DNA from 3 places in the Rhizobium sp. FG96 genome. Region 2 is predicted to be linked to each of the others. Evidence: predicted binding sites of a transcription regulator. Region 2 holds the regulator's gene; each other region holds the start of a gene.
The links. The regulator PhoB, encoded in region 2, activates phosphate uptake and scavenging genes when phosphate is short. The targets are predictions, from matches to a motif close to TGTCATNNANCTGTCAT.
Positions count from the first base shown of each region.

Region 1 (6,601 bases), on a different contig from region 2:
GTGCCGCCGAGGCCGGACTTTTCCCAGGGGAGGTTGTCGGGAACGGTGACTTCCTGCAGCCAGGGCTGGCCGCGCTCGAAGCCGAGATGCTGGATGAACTTGGCGGCCGTCAGGATCGCGTCCGGGCCGCTCTGCTTCAGACGCACGTGGCCGTCGCCATCGCCGTCCATGCCGTAGGCGATGATGTCGCGCGGCAGCATCTGCACCTGGCCGATTTCGCCGGCCCAGGCGCCGGTGTTGGTCGCCGGGTCGAGGTCGCCGTGCTGGACCATCTCGATGAGAGCGATCAGCTGCGGACGGAAGAGCTCGGGGCGGCGGCAATCATGCGAGAGCGTCACGAGGGCGTTGCGGGTGTTGAAATCGCCCTGAACGGCGCCGAAGTCGGTTTCCATCGCCCAGAAGGCGGTGATGACGCCGGCCGGTACGCCGTAATCCTGTTCGGCCTTGGCGAAGACATCGGCATACTGCTTCATCTTCTGGCGGCCGATATCGAGACGGGCCTGGCTGACGGTGCGCTGCGAGAATTCGAGGAAGGTCTGCTTGAAGACGCCCTGGGCGCGGTCGCGGCTCAGAACCTTGGGGTCGATCTCGGCGCCGGCGAGCGCCTGGTCGGCGGCTTCGGCAGTGGCACCGGCAGCGATCGCATCGGCCTTCACGCCTGCCAGGAACTGCGAGAGATCACCGTCGCAGGCAACAGCCGGGGTCTGCGGGGCGGCGGGTGCCGCCGGGGCAGGGGCGGCCTGCTGGGCGAAGACGGTGGTGGCAGACGTGACGGCAAACAGAAGAGCAAGTGCAGAGCGGCTTGCGAGCGAGCGGTGCATGGGTTCGTCCTTATATCCGAAATATGTCCGCCGCTTTCACAGATGAATGTGACGGAAGCAAGAAAGTTCGGTGGACGTTACTAAGAATTTCTATCCTTGGAAACCGCAGCGACCCAATTGTTCCAGTTCTTCTGGTTGCCGGCGAAGACATTGATATCCGTCGGTCCCTGAATGCCGGGAATGACGCCGGTCGAGGTATATTGCCAGAAGGCCCAGCGGCGGTCGGCATAGGTTACTTCGGGGTGTTTTGCCGTCGAGCGCACCCAGAAATGGTAATCCTGGAAATAGCCCTGGAGATTGTCGCGGTGGAAATCGACCGAGGTGTAGATGATCGGGCGCTTGCCGTAATAGGCTTCCAGCCGGTTCATGAAGCGCTGCATCTCGGAGCGCACGGTGGCCGGATCAGGACGGAGCTTGCAGGTCTTCGATTCCGCGTTCCACTCCACGTCGATGACGGGCGGCAGGCGCATCGATTCCTTCGGCACATTCTGGATGAACCAGTCGGCCTGCTCGTCGGCTGACGAGCAGAAATAGTAGAAGTGGTAGGGCGCGTGCGGAATGCCGACGGCGCGGGCGCGCTGCCAGTATTCATTGAACTTCGGGTCGACCCGGTCCTTGCCTTCGGTCGCCTTGATGAAGGCGAAGGCGACGCCCGAGGATTTCACCGTCTGCCAGTCGATATCGCCCTGCCATTTGGAGATGTCGATACCGTGAATATCATTCTGATGCGGGGTCTTCGGGCCGAAATCCTGCGGATCGGTGTCTTGGAAGCGGGGCTTCTTGATCGAGGCTGTTTCGAGATAGTCGTAGCCCGTGGAGCTGCAACCGGCGAGCATCAAAGCCAGCGGCAAAACGCAAAACAAAAGTCCGCGCATGAATATCCCGTCATGTAACGAATGATCTACTTGCCCCACAGCATGACCTTCGAAGACGAATGCAGCCGAGGAATAATCCTCTTTTCACCATATCAACGTAAAAAATCGGTTAGTTTCAAGCGAATTATGCGCGCCTGGCGGTAATGACGGCGCGCCAGGCATAGCCGCCATAGAGCGTCTCGAAGGCCAATTCCGCGCCATTTTCATGGGCTTGGGCCTCAAGAACCTCACGCAGATTGGCGCGGGGCGTGACGTGGAATTTCGTCAGCCAGCCCTTGAGCAGGGCGCGGAACCAGCCGGGAAGACGCTCCTGCTGGCCGAAATCGACGATGTGCAGCTCGCCGCCCGGATTGAGCGCGGCGATGGCTGCGTCGATGGCGCGCTCCCAATCGGGGATCATCGACAGCGCGTAGGAGATCAGGATGCGGTCAAATCCGGTGGCGCCGAATTCACGCGGCGTGAAGGCGGTGGCGTCGGCGACGCGGAAATCCGGAACCGCAGCCTTGGTGGCGAAGGTCTTGCGGGCGGACATCAGCATCTCCTGGGAGATGTCGAGGCCGTAGAGGCGGGCGTCGGGGAAGTGACGATGGGCGATCGCCAGATTGCGGCCGGTGCCGCAGCCGACTTCGAGCAGCGTGCCGCCCTTGGGGACGCCGAGGCTGCGGATCGCCTTGTCGCGGCCGAGCAGGTAATATTTGCGCGTCAGATCATAGATGTGACGCTGGTAGCGGTACATGCCGTCCATCAGGCCGGCATGTGCTTCGGATTGGGCATCCGGGAGCGTGCGGATCTCGGTCACGCCTTCTTCCCGTAGATGTGGAAGCCGCCATAGATCGCCGAGCGGTCGAGAGCCGTCATGTCGCGCGACTTCTCTTCGAAGTAATCCCACTGCTCGCGGATGGCGGGCGAGAGGCGGCCTTCGATGATGCTCTTTTCGGCCGCGGTGCGGAAGATGACGCGGGCGCCGGGGCGGGCGGTGCGGCTGATCTCGGCCCAGAGGCTGTTCAGCTGCTCGTCGGTCATCCAGTCCTGCGCGTCGAGCAGGATGTAGCGGTCGCGCGAGGCGGCCGGTTCCTTGGCGAGCAGTTCGGTGAAGTTGGCATGATGCACGGTGACGCGATCGACATTGGCGCGGATCACTTCGTAATGCTCCGGCTTCAGGTAAGTCGGCAGCGGGCCTTCGTCGCCATTGGCGTAACGGCGGCCGAAGGCCTGCCAGGCGAAGTAGTTGTCGCGCATCGGGAAGTGACAGGCGAGCTTTTCGAGGCGGTGCTTCAGCACCGGCGCGATCGAGTTGTCGGCGGCGAGGCTGGCCAGCTCGTCATATTGCTGCGGCGGGATGCCGAGGCCGAAGAGCGAGCTCTTGCGGCCGGTGATCCAGCGCACGACCGGCTTTTCGAACAGCGGGGCGACCTTGTCGTCGAAGAACTGACGCTGTTCGCGGATCGACTGGGTCTTGGTCATCTGCTTCAGGTCGACACCGTGCAGGCGGGCGAGCAGGTGGGCGGCGCCGATGAAGCGGCCGAGCAGGCCGGTTTCATAGATATTGCGGTCGAACACGGTGACGCGGCGGCGGCCGAACTTGCGGCCGTTCCAGTAACTGCGCGTCGCCTCGTCGAGAACCGGCGACAGATGCTGGTCGAAAGCGCGGCTGTTCGATGCTTCGTTCGGCATCGCCAGGAAGCGGACGAGATCGGCGTGACCCGGCAGGTTCTTGAAGGCGGTGAGCTTCAGGCGGTTCAGCGCGATGTGATGCGGATTCAGATCGACGACGTCGATCGAGGCCGGAGCCTTGGAGAGGTAGGCGAGCATATTGCAGCCGCCGGAGCCGATCGTGACGATGCGATGATGCGGCTGCAGCTCCATGGCCTGCATGTCGAGATCGGGGTCTTCCCAGATCTGCGGATACACGAGGCCGGAGAAGAGCAAGCCAAAAAGGCGCTCGGAAAGGCCCTCCTTGGAGAATGCCTTGTGGCGGAGAAGCGCGTCCTTGAGTTTCCGGTTCTTGCGGAAGCCGGCATCCGGTGCAAATTCGGTCATCTGATTCCATCACCGTTTTTAGCGTTCAGGGCGTTTAACGCGGCGCTGCTACAGTTTGATGACGCGGGCTGTGGGCATCGTTTTCCGGGCCGATAGCGTGGGATGAAATGACGCTTGTGCGTTTCGGCTCTTTTTTGTGATTGCGTTTCCTGCTTCTCTCCACCGGTGGAGGAAGAAACATGCGTGTTGTGTTGCGTATCCTGAATGCGCTGCTGGCGCTCGTCGTCGTCGTGGTGATCGGCGGCGCCATCTGGCTCTATGTCCGGCCGCCGGAGTTGTTGCGGGTCGGCGACGGCTATGCGGCGAAGATCGTCTGCTCGAACGTCTTCATGGCGGGGCGCGATCCCGATGCGGTGCTCTATGAGGACGTGCAGGCGCCCGGCAATCCGCTGCTGAGGCTCGTGCGTGTTTCGGTCAACCGGGAGGAGGGGAAGGTCTCGGCGCGCATTCTCGGCCTGTTTGCGCCCGGCCATGCGCTTTATCGCGGCGCCTTCGGCTGCACCAGCGTGCCCGATGGCGACTATCAGGCGGCCGCCAATGCCGCGCCGGAGGAGGATCTTGCCGTGCCGCCGCCGAGCGAGGAACTGTGGCCGGAGGGCGACCGTGTCGCCGCGCCCAACAATCCCAAGCTCGCCCCGCTGCTCGCAGACGCGGCACTCGCCGGGCCGGCGATGCGGGCGATCGTCGTGGTGCATAACGGCAAGATCGTCGCCGAGCGCTATGGCGACGGTTTCGATGCGCGCACGCCGCTGCTCGGATGGTCGATGACCAAGACCGTGAATGCCGCGCTGGTCGGCCGGGTGATGCTGGCGGGCAAGCTGAATTTCGACGATGCGCATCTCTTTGACGCCTGGCGCGGCGATGGCCGCTCGGCGATCACGCTGGCCGATCTGCTCGGCATGGAGAGCGGCCTTGCCTTCAACGAGGATTATGGGGCTGTCGCCGATGTGACGCGCATGCTCTATCTCGATCCTGATATGGTGACGCTGCCGGTGAATGCGCCGCTGGTGGACAAGCCCGGCCAGACCTTCCGCTATTCCAGCGGCACCGCCGTCCTTCTCTCGCGCATCTGGATGGACCGGCTCGGCGATCCGCAGCGGGCCTTCGATTATCCGCGAGAGGCGCTGTTCGGGCCGCTCGGCATGTCGAGTGCCGTTCTGGAGGTCGATGCTCGCGGCACCTTCGCCGGAAGCTCCTATCTCTATGCTACCGCGCATGACTGGGCGCGCTTCGGGCAGTTCCTGATCCAGGATGGCGTGTGGAACGGTCAGCGCATGCTGCCGGAGGGGTTCGTTGCGACGATGCGCACGCCGACGCAGTCGTCAGGCGGAAAATATACGCAGGGGCAGGCGTGGCTTGCGGCACCCGGCGGCGATCTGAGCCCTGCTGCGGGGCTGCCGGCCGATACGTTCTGGCTTGAAGGGCATGACGGGCAGAGCGTGGCGATCGTGCCGTCGGCCGGCCTCATCGTCGTGCGCCTAGGCCTGACACCGAGCCGGCTCGGCTACAAGCCGCAGGCGCTCGTCAAGCAGATCGTCGGGGCGCTGTCGTCGCCCTGACCATCACGTATAAAGGGTAGGGATCAGTAGTTGCCCTGGGCAACGTCGTCCATGCCCTTGCGCTTGGCATCGTAATAATAGCCGCGCGCATAGAGGCGGACCGCATCGTCTTCCTTGCTGTCGGAGACGAGCCAGGCGCCGCGCAGATATTTTGCGGCATACTTGATGTTGGTCTCGGCATCGAGCAGGCCCGACGGCTCGCCATCGTAACCCATCGATTTCGCCGTGTTGTACTTGATCTGCATCAGGCCGAAATAGCCGCGCTTGTTATAGGCGCGCGGATTGTAGCGGCTTTCGCGATGGACGACGCGGTGGAGCAGGGACGCCGGCATTTCATAGAGCTTGGCGTATTTCTCGATCAGCTTGTTGACGAAGCCCTTCTCTGCAGTCGGCGCATCGTCGGTATCGTTGTCGCTGAACATCGGCGGTGCCGTCGGCGGATCCATCGGACCGGATTCGTCGAAGGTGAAATCGGACATCGAGCGCGGCGCACTGGTCTGGACGGCAAGTGCTGCGAGCGCGCCGTTCTGCGGCGTGGTCGCTGCAAAGGCGAGCTGCGTCGCGGGCGATGCCGGCGTGCCGGGACGCGGGGTCGGGACGACGGACTGGATTGCCGTCATCTCCGGCGTCAGCGGAATCTCGGTCGGCATGGCGGCCGAAGCGGTCTGCTGGAAGGCGGCATCGGCCGGCGAAACGGCGGTTGGCAGCACGGCGGTCTCGGCCGAAAGAGCCGGCGTCGTCTGCGGATTGGCGGCAGCAAATGCCATCGGGGTCTGCGGAGCGGAGCCGTCGGCAGCCGGAACGGCCGCCATCATCATCGCATCTTCACCCGGCTTCGGCGTCGGAACGACGGTCTGGACCGCGCTCAATTCAGCCTGGGAGGTGTACTCGACGGTCGAGCATCCGGTCATGACCCCGCAGAGCATCGTCGAAACGACCAGACTGCGTTTCAGGCCGGAAAATCCGTTCGCTACCATTCTGTCACTTTCGTGAATCGCGCCGCCCTGGCAGCGTTTAAAAAGTTACTGAGAAGCTAAGCACTGATTTTTCCCATTAACCTATTCGTATGGGCGTCGCAACCCGCTGAAAATTGCGATTGCGTTCAGGCCGCAATGCGGCGGTAGCCGGCGGTCACAGCGCCTGCTGCGATCAGCAGCGTGCCGCCCGTGCGGTTGACGGCGCGCTGGACGCTTGCCTTGCGGATGAGGCCGCGGGCGGCATGAGCGAGCAGGGCATAGCTCGAGGCGTTGATCGTGGCGAGCACCAGGAAGGTGAGCTCCATGATCAGCATCTGTTCGAAGAAGGG
Region 1 covers NZ_JBMDIL010000011.1:52,151-58,751, forward strand. Annotated here, with positions in the region: gene ACODR6_RS21255 (lytic murein transglycosylase) at 1-821, opposite strand, end outside; gene ACODR6_RS21260 (glycoside hydrolase family 25 protein) at 902-1,696, opposite strand; gene ACODR6_RS21265 (class I SAM-dependent methyltransferase) at 1,821-2,441, opposite strand; gene ACODR6_RS21270 (BtaA family protein) at 2,492-3,736, opposite strand; gene ACODR6_RS21275 (serine hydrolase domain-containing protein) at 3,916-5,295, shown strand; gene ACODR6_RS21280 (transglycosylase SLT domain-containing protein) at 5,319-6,272, opposite strand; gene ACODR6_RS21285 (LysE family translocator) at 6,398-6,601, opposite strand, start outside.
Region 1: the regulator PhoB is predicted to act here: its motif matches at 3,784-3,800, upstream of ACODR6_RS21270 (BtaA family protein).

Region 2 (6,601 bases):
CGCCGCTATGCCGCCGAACGCCGCTTCCAGGCTTACGGCATGGCCGCTATCGCTTTCGGCTTGATCTTCCTGGTCATCCTGCTGTCGACGGTCATCCGTCAGGGCTACACGGCCTTCCAGCAGACCGCGATCTCGCTGCCGATCGAGTTCACTGAAAAGACGATCGATCCGGGCAACAAGCGCGCGACCGATCCGTCCGTCCTGATCGCCGCCAATTACGGCGCCCTGCTGCGTGACGCCATCGTCAAGCAGCTCAACATCAACGCATCGAGCCGTCCCGACGTGCGTGATGCATCGGCGATGCTCTCCAAGGGCGCTCCGATCCAGCTGCGCGACATGGTCGTCGCCGACCCGTCGATCATCGGCAAGACGATCAACGTTACGGTTCTCGCCGACGCCAATGTCGACAGCGCCAACAAGGGCCAGATCGATCTGAGCGTCGATGAGAAGAACCGCAAGGTCAACGACAAGCAGGTTGGCTGGATGAACGAACTGAAGTCGAGCGGCGCTCTCTTCAAGCAGTTCAACACGGGCCTCTTCGTCAACGGCAATTCCAGCCGTCCTGAAGCCGCCGGCCTCGGCGTTGCCCTCATCGGCTCGCTCTATCTGATGGCGATCGTTCTTGTGCTGTCGCTGCCGATCGGTGTCGCCGCCTCGATCTATCTCGAGGAATTCGCGCCGAAGAACCGGCTGACGGATCTCATCGAGGTCAACATCAACAACCTGGCTGCGGTTCCCTCGATCGTCTACGGTCTGCTCGGTCTCTCAGTGTTCATCAACTTCATGGGCATGCCGCGCTCGGCCTCGCTGGTCGGCGGTCTGGTGCTCACGCTGATGACGCTGCCGACGATCATCATCGCGACGCGTGCGGCTCTTCGCGCCGTCCCGCCGTCGATCCGCGCGGCCGCTCTCGGTCTCGGCGCCTCGAAGATGCAGATGGTGTTCCACCATGTGCTGCCGCTCGCCATGCCGGGCATCCTGACCGGCACCATCATCGGCCTGGCGCACGCGCTCGGCGAAACCGCGCCGCTCTTGCTGATCGGCATGGTCGCCTTCGTCGCCAATGCACCGGCCACGCCTCTCGACCCGTCCACCGCCCTCCCAGTCCAGGTCTACATGTGGGCCAACGAAGCCGAACGCGCCTTCGTGGAACGTACGTCGGGTGCCATTATCGTCCTCCTCCTGTTCCTGATCGTCATGAACCTCGGAGCCATCCTCTTGCGCCGTCGCTTTGAGCGCCGCTGGTAAACGGAGTAGAAACAATGAACATGTTGACCGAAGCAGCAGTTGAAAAGGCTCTGGACCAGAAAATGAACAGCATTCCCTACAAGATGATCGGCCAGGACGTTTCCGTCTATTACGGCGAAAAGCGCGCCCTCTTCGACGTCAAGCTGAACATCCGCGAAAACACCGTCACGGCGCTCATCGGCCCGTCCGGCTGCGGCAAGTCCACCTTCCTGCGCAGCCTGAACCGCATGAACGACACGATCGACAATTGCCGCGTCACCGGTAAGATCACGCTCGATGGCGACGATATCTACGATCCGGATATCGACGTCGTCGAACTGCGCGCCCGCGTCGGCATGGTGTTCCAGAAGCCGAACCCGTTCCCGAAGTCGATCTATGAGAACGTCGCTTACGGCCCGCGCATCCATGGTCTCGCTAAGACCAAGGCCGACATGGACCAGATCGTCGAGACCAGCCTGCAGCGCGCCGGCCTCTGGAACGAGGTCAAGGACCGCGTTCATGAATCCGGCACCGGCCTCTCCGGCGGTCAGCAGCAGCGCCTCTGCATCGCCCGCGCCGTTGCAGTCTCGCCTGAAGTCATCCTGATGGACGAGCCGTGCTCGGCACTCGATCCGATCGCCACGGCAAAGGTCGAGGAACTGATCCACGAGCTGCGCGAAGCCTACACGATCGTCATCGTCACGCACTCCATGCAGCAGGCCGCCCGCGTTTCGCAGCGCACGGCCATGTTCCACCTCGGCAACCTCGTCGAGGAGAACGACACCGACAAGATGTTCACCAATCCGGACGATCCGCGCACCCAGGATTACATCATGGGCCGCTTCGGCTGATCTTTGGCGTCACGACCCCCGATAGACACTCAAGGACTTTCCCCATGGCATCGACACATATTTTTTCTGCGTATGACGAAGACCTGAAGTTCCTCTCGCGCCGCATTTCCGAAATGGGCGGCCTGGCCGAGCAGATGGTTTCCGACGCTGTCCGCGCCCTCGTCAACGGCGACGCGGCGCTGGCGCAGAAGGTCATCTCCGACGACGTGATCCTCGATCACGCCGAGCGCGAGATCAACGACAAGGCGATCGTCACCATCGCCCGCCGCCAGCCGATGGCGTCGGACCTGCGCGAGATCATGGGTTCGATCCGCATTGCCGCAGACCTCGAGCGCGTCGGCGACCTCGGCAAGAACACCGCAAAGCGCGTCATCGCCGTGCAGAGCACCGGCGTTCCGCGCAAGCTCGCCCGTGGCCTGGAGCATCTCTCCGAGCTCGCGCTCGTCCAGCTGAAGGAGGTGCTCGACGTCTACACGACGCGCGCTGCCGACAAGGCGAAGTCGATCCGCGAGCGCGACGAGGAAATCGACGCGATGTACACGTCGCTGTTCCGCGAGCTCCTGACCTACATGATGGAAGATCCGCGCAACATCACCAGCTGCACGCACCTGCTCTTCTGCGCCAAGAACATCGAGCGCATCGGCGACCACGCCACCAACATTGCTGAAACCATCTACTACATGGCGACCGGCGCTCAGCCGGAAGGCGAGCGTCCGAAGGACGACACCGCCAACACCGTCGGCGCGGTAACGGAATAATCATCCGGACCGGGCCTCAGGAGACAGAATAGAATGATCCCGAGAGTTGCAGTCGTTGAAGACGAAGAAGCACTGAGCGTGCTTCTTCGCTACAATCTCGAAGCCGAAGGTTTCGAAGTCGATACCATCCTGCGCGGCGACGAGGCGGAAATCCGCCTTCAGGAGCGCACGCCGGACCTTCTTATCCTCGATTGGATGCTGCCTGGCGTATCAGGCATCGAGCTCTGCCGCCGGCTGCGCATGCGCCCGGAGACCGAGCGTCTGCCGATCATCATGCTGACGGCGCGCGGCGAGGAAAGCGAGCGCGTTCGCGGCCTGTCGACCGGCGCGGACGACTATGTCGTGAAGCCGTTCTCGACGCCCGAGCTCGTTGCCCGCGTCAAGGCGATGCTGCGCCGCGCCAAGCCGGAAGTTCTCTCGACCGTGCTGAAGTGCGGCGATATCGAACTCGACCGCGAAACGCACCGCGTTCACCGCAAGACCCGCGAAGTCCGTCTCGGACCGACCGAGTTCCGCCTCCTGGAGTTCCTTATGTCGTCGCCGGGCCGCGTCTTCTCGCGCTCGCAACTGCTCGACGGCGTCTGGGGTCACGACATCTATGTCGACGAGCGTACCGTCGACGTCCATGTCGGTCGCCTGCGCAAGGCGCTCAACTTCTCGAACATGCAGGATGTCATCCGCACCGTCCGCGGTGCCGGTTATTCCATGGAAGCCTGAGTGATCAAGGAGGCTACGGCCTCCTGACATGCAGATACAAAAAAACGGGCCGAAAGGCCCGTTTTTCGTTTGTCTTTACCCGGCTCAGTTTGCCCGGGCTGCGGCCCTGCGGCGATCATTGACCGGCTGGTAAGCCAGGCGCTGGTGATAGGTGCAGTAGGGCGAAGAATCCGGGCTTTCGCAGCCGCAGAAATGGAAATCGTCCTTCAGCGGATCGCCGACCGGCCACTTGCAGGTGCGCTCGGTCAGTTCCGTCAGGCCGAGACGGCGGGAGATCGGCACGACAACGTTGGAAGCCGGACGATATTCCATCTCCTCCATGACGTCGATTTCGATCTCTTCCTTCAGCATCGTTGCGCCCTGCGGGCGGGCAACGGTGCGGGTCGTCATGCGCGATGCGTAGTTCGGAGCGCGCGGTGCCGAAGTCGTGCGCTTCGGAGCCCGTGCCGCCGTCGCATTGCCGCCGGCCTTGGCACGGCCCGGCAGTGCCAGACGGTGAACCTTGCCGATAACGGCATTCCGGCTTACGCCTCCAAGTTGCGCCGCGATCTGGCTCGCGCTCAACCCTTCGGACCACAGTTTCTTGAGTTTCTCGACCCGCTCGTCTGTCCAGTTCATGCCCTGTGTCTCCGCCGTTTAAGCGTTGTGAAGGCAGAATCCTTCACCGTTTGCCCCGGATGAATCCGACACAAGAAACGCTTGACTAATTTTGGTGACTAGTTCCGCCGCATGCAGTCTAGTAATTGAGTTTTAACCTAGTGTGAGGCTGACTCCGTGACAAGAGTCGCGGGAATCCGGATGAATCGAATTTCAAGTTTTCCCCAACTTGCTTCCCCACAGAGTCATTTCTGCAACATTAGCTGTTGATGAAACGCGACATCGCTTGAGCGTCACCCAGAAGCCACGAAAGCCGTAGTTTTGTTGACATTGCAGTGCGAAAAGTAAATAGTGCACAGCGCCGCCGAGAGGCGGCATTTTTAATTTTTCGGACCTGGTTTTTTAGCCGGAGTCCGGTTGCCCATAACGCTGACAGGAGACCGCGCCATGGCTGAAGCCGCGCCGCTATATGATACCTATTCTCGTGCCCCTCTGCGGTTCGAGCGAGGTGAGGGCGTCTGGCTGATTACCGAGACCGGCGAGCGATATCTGGATTTTGGCGCGGGCGTTGCCGTGACCGCTGTCGGCCACAGCCATCCGCATGTTGTCGATGCCCTGAAGGCGCAGGCCGAGAAGGTCTGGCACCTCTCCAACATCTACGAGATCCCAGGCCAGGAAAAGCTCGCGACGAGGCTGACGGAAGCGACTTTCGCCGACAAGGTGTTCTTCACCAACTCGGGTGCGGAAGCCCTGGAATGCGCGATCAAGACCGCGCGCCGCTACCAGTATTCGAAGGGCCATCCGGAGCGCTTCCATATCATCACCTTCGAAGGCGCCTTCCATGGCCGTACGCTGGCGACGATCGCCGCCGGCGGCCAGGAGAAGTATCTCGAAGGCTTCGGTCCGAAGACCCCCGGTTTCGACCAGGTGCCTTTCGGCGATGTCGAAGCCGTCCGCGCGGCGATCACCGACGCAACGGCAGGCATTCTGATCGAGCCCGTACAGGGTGAGGGTGGTATCCGCCCGGCGACCGTCGAGTTCATGAAGGCGCTGCGCCAGCTCTGCGATGAGCATGGCCTGCTGCTGATCCTCGACGAAGTGCAGACCGGCGTTGGCCGTACCGGCAAGTTCTTCGCTTATGAATGGTCCGGCGTTAGCCCCGACATCATGGCTGTTGCCAAGGGCATCGGCGGCGGTTTCCCGCTCGGCGCCTGCCTTGCGACGGCTGAGGCGGCCTCCGGCATGAAGGCCGGCACGCACGGCTCGACCTATGGCGGCAATCCGCTTGCCATGGCCGTTGGCAGTGCCGTTCTCGATATCGTGCTCGCCGATGGCTTCCTGCAGCACGTCCGCGACGTGTCGCTGGTCTTCCGCCAGGGCCTGGCGTCGCTGAAGGATCGCTATCCTGACGTGATCGAGGATATCCGCGGCGAAGGCCTGCTGCTCGGCATCAAGGCCGCCGTTCCCTCGAGCGAACTCCTGGCTGCGATCCGCGGCGCGCATCTGCTGGGTGTCCCGGCGGGCGATAACGTCATCCGTCTCCTGCCGCCTCTGGTGGTGACTGCGGAAGAAGCCCGCGAAGGCCTCGTACGCATCGAGCAGGCCGCTGAGAGCATTCGCGCAGCCAAGGCCAAGAAGACGGCTTGAACGGATAGATGCCTTACGAGGCAAACAGGTAAGGACGACATGGCTTCCCCCAAACACTTCCTCGATCTCTCGGCGGTCAGCTCCGCCGATCTGCGCGTCATCATGAATGATGCGATCTCGCGCAAGCAGGCTTTCAAGGCAGGCGCCGGCGACAAGCCGCTCGCCGGCAAGATGCTGGCGATGATCTTCGAAAAGCCGTCCACACGTACCCGCGTCTCCTTCGATGTCGGCATGCGCCAGCTCGGCGGCGAGACACTGTTCCTCTCGGGCACCGAAATGCAGCTCGGCCGCGCCGAGACGATCGGCGACACCGCGAAGGTCCTGTCGCGCTATGTCGATGCGATCATGATCCGCACCACCGAGCACCACCGCATGCTCGAGCTTGCCGAGCATGCTACCGTGCCGGTCATCAACGCGCTGACCGACGATACGCATCCGTGCCAGATCATGGCCGATATCATGACCTTCGAAGAGCATCGCGGCCCGATCAAGGGCAAGACGATCGCCTGGACGGGTGACGGCAACAATGTGCTGCATTCGCTGGTCGAAGGCGCTGCCCGTTTCGGCTATCGCATGAACATGGCCGTACCCCTTGGTTCCGAGCCGAAGGATCACTATCTGAACTGGGCCCGCAATGAGGGCGCCGAAATCCTGCTCAGCCATGATGCCGACCGTGCGGTCGAAGGCGCCGATTGCGTGGTAACCGATACCTGGGTCTCCATGAATCAGGAACATCGGGCTCGCGGTCACAACGTCTTCCAGCCCTATCAGGTCAATCAGGCTTTGATGGCAAAGGCCGGCAAG
Region 2 covers NZ_JBMDIL010000006.1:386,032-392,632, forward strand. Annotated here, with positions in the region: gene pstA (phosphate ABC transporter permease PstA) at 1-1,248, shown strand, start outside; gene pstB (phosphate ABC transporter ATP-binding protein PstB) at 1,263-2,078, shown strand; gene phoU (phosphate signaling complex protein PhoU) at 2,123-2,836, shown strand; gene phoB (phosphate regulon transcriptional regulator PhoB) at 2,870-3,553, shown strand; gene ACODR6_RS14990 (GcrA family cell cycle regulator) at 3,638-4,171, opposite strand; gene ACODR6_RS14995 (aspartate aminotransferase family protein) at 4,598-5,797, shown strand; gene argF (ornithine carbamoyltransferase) at 5,837-6,601, shown strand, end outside.

Region 3 (6,601 bases), 320 kb from region 2:
GAGAGACCACCGGGGACACCGGTCAATCAGGAGAAGTACCATGTTGAAGAAAGCACTCTTTGCCGCGACGGCGCTTTTCGCGCTGGCCGGCGTCTCGCATGCTGCAGACCTCAAGGAATTCCGCGTCGGCATTCTCGGCGGCGAAAACGAAACCGACCGTCTGCGTAACTACGCCTGCCTCGCCGACCACCTGAAGCAGGAATTCGGCTTCGAGAAGGTTTCGCTCTTCCCGGCCGCCGACTATGACGGCGTTATCCAGGGCCTGCTCGGCGGCACGCTCGACTTCGCAGAACTCGGCGCTTCCGGCTACGCAGCCGTCTACCTGAAGGACGCAACGGCCGTTACCCCGATCCTGACGACGCAGCAGAAGGACGGCTCGACCGGCTACTACTCGATCGGTCTCGCTCTGAAGTCCTCCGGCATCAAGACGATCGCCGACGCCAAGGGCAAGAAGCTCGGCTACGCTGATCCGGACTCCACCTCGGGCTACCTCGTTCCGCTGACGCAGATCCCGAAGGACACGGGCATGCCGAACGACCAGTTCTTCGCCTCCACGCAGTTCAACGGCGGCCACGAGAACAACCTTCTCGCTGCCTATGACGGCAAGGTCGACGTTGCTGTCGACGACAGCTCGGGCATCGGCGATTTCAAGGACGGCTACACCTCCGGCACCTTCCGCAAGGAAGTCGACAAGGGCGCAGTTGACCCGAACAAGCTGGTCGAAGTCTGGCGCTCGCCGCTGATCCCGAACGGCCCGCTCGTCGTTCGCAATGAGCTCGGCGAAGAGTGGCAGAAGAAGCTGGCTGCCTTCTTCACGGCGCTGCCGGAGAAGGACCACAAGTGCTTCACCGCCATCGAAGGCGGCGACTACAAGGGCTACGCCCCGGTTACGCACGAATTCTACAACGCCGTTGTAGACGTTCGTAAGGCTGCCATCGGCGGCTGATCGACCTGCATTCATCGGGGGCGGCCGTCATCGGCCGCCCTTTTTCCTGCGAAGAAGCGGACGACCCCATGACCCTTGCCGATTCCCGGACCCACACGCCCGAACTCCAGCAGAGCAGCCGCGATATCGGCGATGCCTGGGGCCGCATGGTGTCTCGCCGCCGTCTTTACACCGGCATCGGCCTCGTCCTGCTGCTGATCGCCTTCGTGAGCTCCGTGCGCTTTGCCGACGAGAGCAATGCCGGCCATTTCTTCGACCGCCTTCCGCATCTCTTCGACTTCCTGAATTGGCTTATTCCAAAGGACTGGCACGACGTCTGGCGCGCGCTATTCGACATTGCGAGCCCGAACGACAAGGGCGGCGAGGAGTTCAACTTCGCCAAGGGCCGGGTCTACGTTTTCGGCGATTTCTATATCCCTGAATATTTCGAGCTGATGATCATCACGATCAACGTCGCTCTCGTATCGACGATCATCGGTTTCATCTTTGCGGTGCCGCTGAGCTTCTTCGCCGCTCGCAACCTCACCAAGAACTGGCCGCTGCGCGTCTTCGCCAAGCGAGTCATGGAATTCCTGCGCGCCTTCCCGGAGATCGTTATCGCCGGCCTGTTCTCTGCCATACTTTCGATCGGCCCGGTCGCTGCCATCATCGCCGTGTCGCTGCATACGATCGGCGCGCTCGGCAAGCTGTTCTACGAAGTCGTCGAGAATATCGACATGAAGCCGGATGAGGGCATGAAGGCGGTCGGCGCCAACTGGCTGGAGCGCGTGCGCTTCGCCGCCATGCCGCAGGTTCTGCCGAATTTCGCCTCCTATGCGCTGCTGCGTCTGGAGATCAACGTGCGTGCTTCGACCATCATCGGTGCGGTCGGCGGCGGCGGTATCGGTGAAGAGCTGAAGCTCTCCATCTCGCGCGGCTTCGGCGCCAAGACGGTCGCTCTCGTGCTGCTGCTCTTCATCACCATCGTTGCGGTCGACCAGTTCTCCGCATGGCTGCGCCGCCGCCTGGTTGGCGAGCACGCTTTCCTTCTGCAACATTGAGGCCCGCCATGACGGTTATCGACGCAAACCGGATGCACGAGATCGAGGCGCGCTATCCCGAATATTTCCACCGCTCCTTCCGCCAACGCTTCGGCGGACTGCTCGCGGTCATCGCGACGCTGCTTTATGGCATGTATGCCGTCTGGTTCTTCGATCTGCCGAAGCTGCTGGCCGAGGCGCACTGGGAGCGCGTCGGCATCTATATGAGCCAGTGGGTGAGCTATGACGTTCAGCCCGAATTCCGCATTCAGGACGACGGCTCGATCGAGACCCGCTATCCGCGCTTCTCGCCGCTCGGCGACGATCCGCATCCTGAATGGGTGAAGAACGAGCCCGGTAGCGTCACCGTCTTCGTCAGCGGCACGAACCGCACTGTCGTGGTCACCAAGGCGATGACGACGGTGACGGCACACGGCATCAGCGTTCCTGTCGACCTGTCGTCGGGCCAGCCGAAGGTCGTCGGCGAAGTGCCCTCCTGGATGACTGTCTATGACGACAACGTGCTGGCCGATCTCGGCTTTGCCGGGGATGTCAGCATCGCATCGGACCGCGTGAAGGTGCGCAAGCGCTTCCTTGGATGGGCGAACTTCGTCTTCGACACGCATTCGCCGTTCTTCGACAAGCCGGCCAGTGAAGTCGCCAGCCTGATCGTTTCAGGTCCGCGTCTCGACCCCAGCCAGTCGAACCTCTCGCTCGCCTTCGACAATATCTGGAACAACTCGGCCTGGCAGCATGGCGACGTCTGGACCAAGCTCTTCCAGACGATCGTGATGGCCTTCCTCGGCACGCTGCTCGGCTCACTGGCGGCCTTCCCGCTCGCCTTCCTGGCCGCCCGCAACATCACGCCGAACCGGTTTCTGAACCAGATCCTGAAGCGCTTCTTCGACTTCCTGCGCTCGGTCGACATGCTGATCTGGGCGCTGTTCCTGACGCGCGCCTTCGGCCCTGGCCCGCTTGCAGGCTCCGGCGCGATCTTCCTGACGGAGACCGGCACGCTCGGAAAGCTCTATTCCGAAGGTCTCGAAAACATCGACAACAAGCCGCGCGAAGGCATCAAGTCGACGGGCGCCTCGACGATTCTGGTCCATCGCTACGGTGTCATGCCGCAGATCGTTCCTGTGATCGTCAGCCAGACGCTCTACCAGTGGGAATCGAATGTCCGTGGCGCGACGATCATTGGGGCCGTCGGTGCCGGCGGTATCGGCCTCAAGCTCTGGGAAGCGATGCGCACGAATTCCAACTGGGAAAACGTCGCCTACATGGTCATCCTGATCCTGATCGTCGTCTTCCTGTTCGACATGGCCTCGAACGCGCTGCGCCACCGGCTAATGGGCACCAAGACGCATTAAAAAGATGATGGCGCCACGGCGTCATCATCATTCTGTCACGGAAATCTTTTAGCCGGAAGCAAGCTTGCAGTCCGCGGTCAAATCACTGACATTGCGACCCCTGCCTCAGACATTTTTCCGGGATAAGACCTTTGCGATACGCCCTCTATTTTTCGCCGCCGCAGGATGATTCCCTGACGCGCGCCGCTGCAGAATGGCTCGGCCGCGATGCCTTTTCTGACGAAACTTACCCGGCTCCCGAAGAGCCCGGCCTGCCCGGCGCGGAGCAGTTCGAGCTGACCGCCGATCCCCGCCGCTACGGCTTCCACGCGACGATCAAGGCGCCCTTTGCGCTTGCCGCTTCGGTGACGGAAAAGGATCTGATGGCTGTGGTCGAGGATTTTGCGGCGCGCACGCCGGCCTTCGAGATTCCCGAACTTGTGCTCGGGCAACTCGGCCGCTTCTTCGCGCTCGTGCCCGGCGCGCTGCATCAGCCGCTTCAGGATTTCGCCGCAAGCGTGGTAAGGTCCTTCGAGCCGTTTCGTGCCGCCCTTTCGGAGGCCGACATTGCCCGGCGCAAACCCGAGAAGCTGACGGAAAGCCAGCGCGCCAATCTGATGCGCTGGGGCTATCCCTACGTCATGGACGACTTCGGCTTCCACATGACGCTGACCGGGCAGGTTCCCGAGGAGCGCTCCGCGCTGATGAAATCGATCCTGGAACAGCGCTTTGCCGCCTTCACCGGCCGGCCGCTTCCGATTTCCGGCATTGCCGTCTTCACCGAGGAGACGCGCGGCGCCCCATTCAAGGCTCATAGCTGGCTGCCGCTTGCCGGCGCCAAACGCTGAAAGACGACACAATGACCAAAGAAACCGTTTTTTCCAATGCACGCATCGTTCTCGAGGACGAGGTCGTCAACGGCTCCCTGCTGATCCGCGACGGCAAGATCGCCGATATCTCCGAAGGCAACTCGGCTGCCGGCGAGGATTTTGAGGGCGACTACCTCATTCCGGGTCTGGTGGAGCTTCATACCGACCACCTCGAAGGCCACTACTCGCCGCGCCCCGGCCTGCGCTGGAACATGACGGCAGCCATTCAGGCGCATGACGCCCAGATCGTCACGTCGGGTATCACCACTGTTTTCGACTGCCTGCGCATGGGCGCCGACGAAGACGGCGGTTTCGACCATGGCGAGATGCGCGACATGGCCGACGCCATCCAGAAGGCCGAGCAGGAAGGGCGTCTGCGCGCCGAGCACCTGCTGCATCTGCGCTGCGAGGTTTCCGCCGACAACGTGCTCGAGCATTTCGCCGACTTCGAGAACGACCCCTATGTGCGTCTCGTCTCGCTGATGGACCACGCGCCCGGCCAGCGCCAGTTCCAGACCATGGACCAGTACATCTTCTACTACCAGAAGAAGCGCGGTCTTTCGGACGAGGTGTTCGCCAAGTTCATCGAGAAGCGGCTTGCCGAATCGGCCCGCAATTCGACGCCGCATCGCGCCGCGATTTCGCAGGTCTGCAAGGAGCGCGGCATCACCATTGCCAGCCATGACGACGCGACGCTGGAACATGTCGACGAAGCGATTGAGAACGGTGTTCGTCTTGCCGAATTCCCGACCAGCTTCGACGCCGCGAAGGCATCGCACGAACACGGCATGAGCGTGCTGATGGGCGCACCGAACATCGTGCGCGGCAAGTCGCATTCCGGCAATATCGCCGCCCGCGACCTCGCCGAACGTGGCGTGCTCGACGTTCTCTCGTCCGACTACGTGCCGCTGAGCATGCTCTATGCGCCGTTCATCATCGCCGACGAGGTTGAATCCATCTCACTGCCGAAGGCGATCGCCATGGTCACCTCGACGCCGGCCCGCACCGTCAGCCTCGACGACCGCGGCCGCATCGCCACCGGCCTGCGCGCCGATCTGGTGCGTGTCTTCCGTGACGAGGGCGTTCCGGTGACGCGTTCCGTCTGGCGCGAAGGGCGCCGTGTCGCATGAACCCGTCGCACGAACCCCACATCGTTCCGGGCACCGAACACGGCATCATGGTCGTCGTCGTCGGCCCGAGCGGCGCCGGCAAGGATACGCTGATGGCGCTCGCCGCCCAGCATTTCGGCAGCCGCCCCAATGTTCACTTCGTCCGCCGCGTCATCACCCGTGACGGCGATGCCGGCGGCGAGGATCATCTCGCCGTTTCCGAAGCCGGGTTCGCATCGATGGAACAGTCCGGCAGCTTCGCCGTCTGGTGGGAAGCGCATGGCCTGAAATACGGCATTCCGGCTGAGGTGTCGGTCGCGCTGTCGAAGGGGCATCTGGTGATCGCCAATGGCTCCCGCTCGGCGCTGCATCGCTTCCACGCCGCTTTCCCGCGGCTGAAGGTGATCAATGTCACGGCGCGTCCGGAAGTGCTCGCCGGCCGCCTGGAAGCGCGTGGCCGCGAAACGCACGAGGACATCATGGCCCGCCTCGCCCGTGGTTCGCTGACGGTGCGCGGCGACTATGACGTGATCAATCTCGACAATAGCGGGTCTCTGGCCGAAGCCGAGCGCAAGATCATCGACACGATGAACGGTTTTCTGGCGGAAGTCGCCTGACGGGGGAGAGATCATGGCCATCGTCGTCCTGCCTTATGATGACAGATGGCCCGAACTCTTCGCACAGGTCTGCAGTGAGCTTGCGCCGATCTTTGCGGGACTGGCGCCGGCTTTCCACCATGTCGGCAGCACGTCCGTTCCCGGTCTCGCGGCAAAGCCGAAGATCGACCTGCATGCCGCCTTCGCGGATCTGGCCGCCGTCGCCGCAGCGGTCGAGACGATGCAGGGCGTTGCCGGCTACACCCATCATGGCGACAAGTACGGCGATCAGAGCTGGACCTTTACCAGCGGCAAGGGATCGTATGGAGCGCGGCTTTATCTCTGCACAGCAGACAACCACGTGCTCCGCGACCGTATCCTGTTTCGCGACTATCTCAGGACCCATCCCGAGCGGGCCGATGCCTATGCCGCACTAAAGCTGCGGCTGATGAGCGAGGCCAATGACGATTGGGATTATTATACCGGCGGCAAAACGGAATTCGTTCGCGAGACGGTGCGGCTGGCGCAGCTGTAAGGTTTGAGGGACTTCCCCCTCAAACCCTGATCTTTATTCGCCCTCGTTCCGGGCCGAGACGATTTCGCGCTTGCCGACATGGTTTGCCGGGCCGACGAGGCCTTCCTTTTCCATGCGTTCGACGAGCGATGCGGCGCGGTTATAGCCGATGCCGAGGCGGCGCTGGATGTAGGAGGTC
Region 3 covers NZ_JBMDIL010000006.1:61,767-68,367, reverse strand. Annotated here, with positions in the region: gene phnD (phosphonate ABC transporter substrate-binding protein) at 41-946, shown strand; gene phnE (phosphonate ABC transporter, permease protein PhnE) at 1,015-1,986, shown strand; gene phnE (phosphonate ABC transporter, permease protein PhnE) at 1,995-3,335, shown strand; gene ACODR6_RS13305 (DUF1045 domain-containing protein) at 3,467-4,162, shown strand; gene ACODR6_RS13300 (alpha-D-ribose 1-methylphosphonate 5-triphosphate diphosphatase) at 4,174-5,313, shown strand; gene phnN (phosphonate metabolism protein/1,5-bisphosphokinase (PRPP-forming) PhnN) at 5,310-5,909, shown strand; gene ACODR6_RS13290 (GrpB family protein) at 5,923-6,423, shown strand; gene ACODR6_RS13285 (DNA translocase FtsK) at 6,457-6,601, opposite strand, start outside.
Region 3: the regulator PhoB is predicted to act here: its motif matches at 3,358-3,374, upstream of ACODR6_RS13305 (DUF1045 domain-containing protein).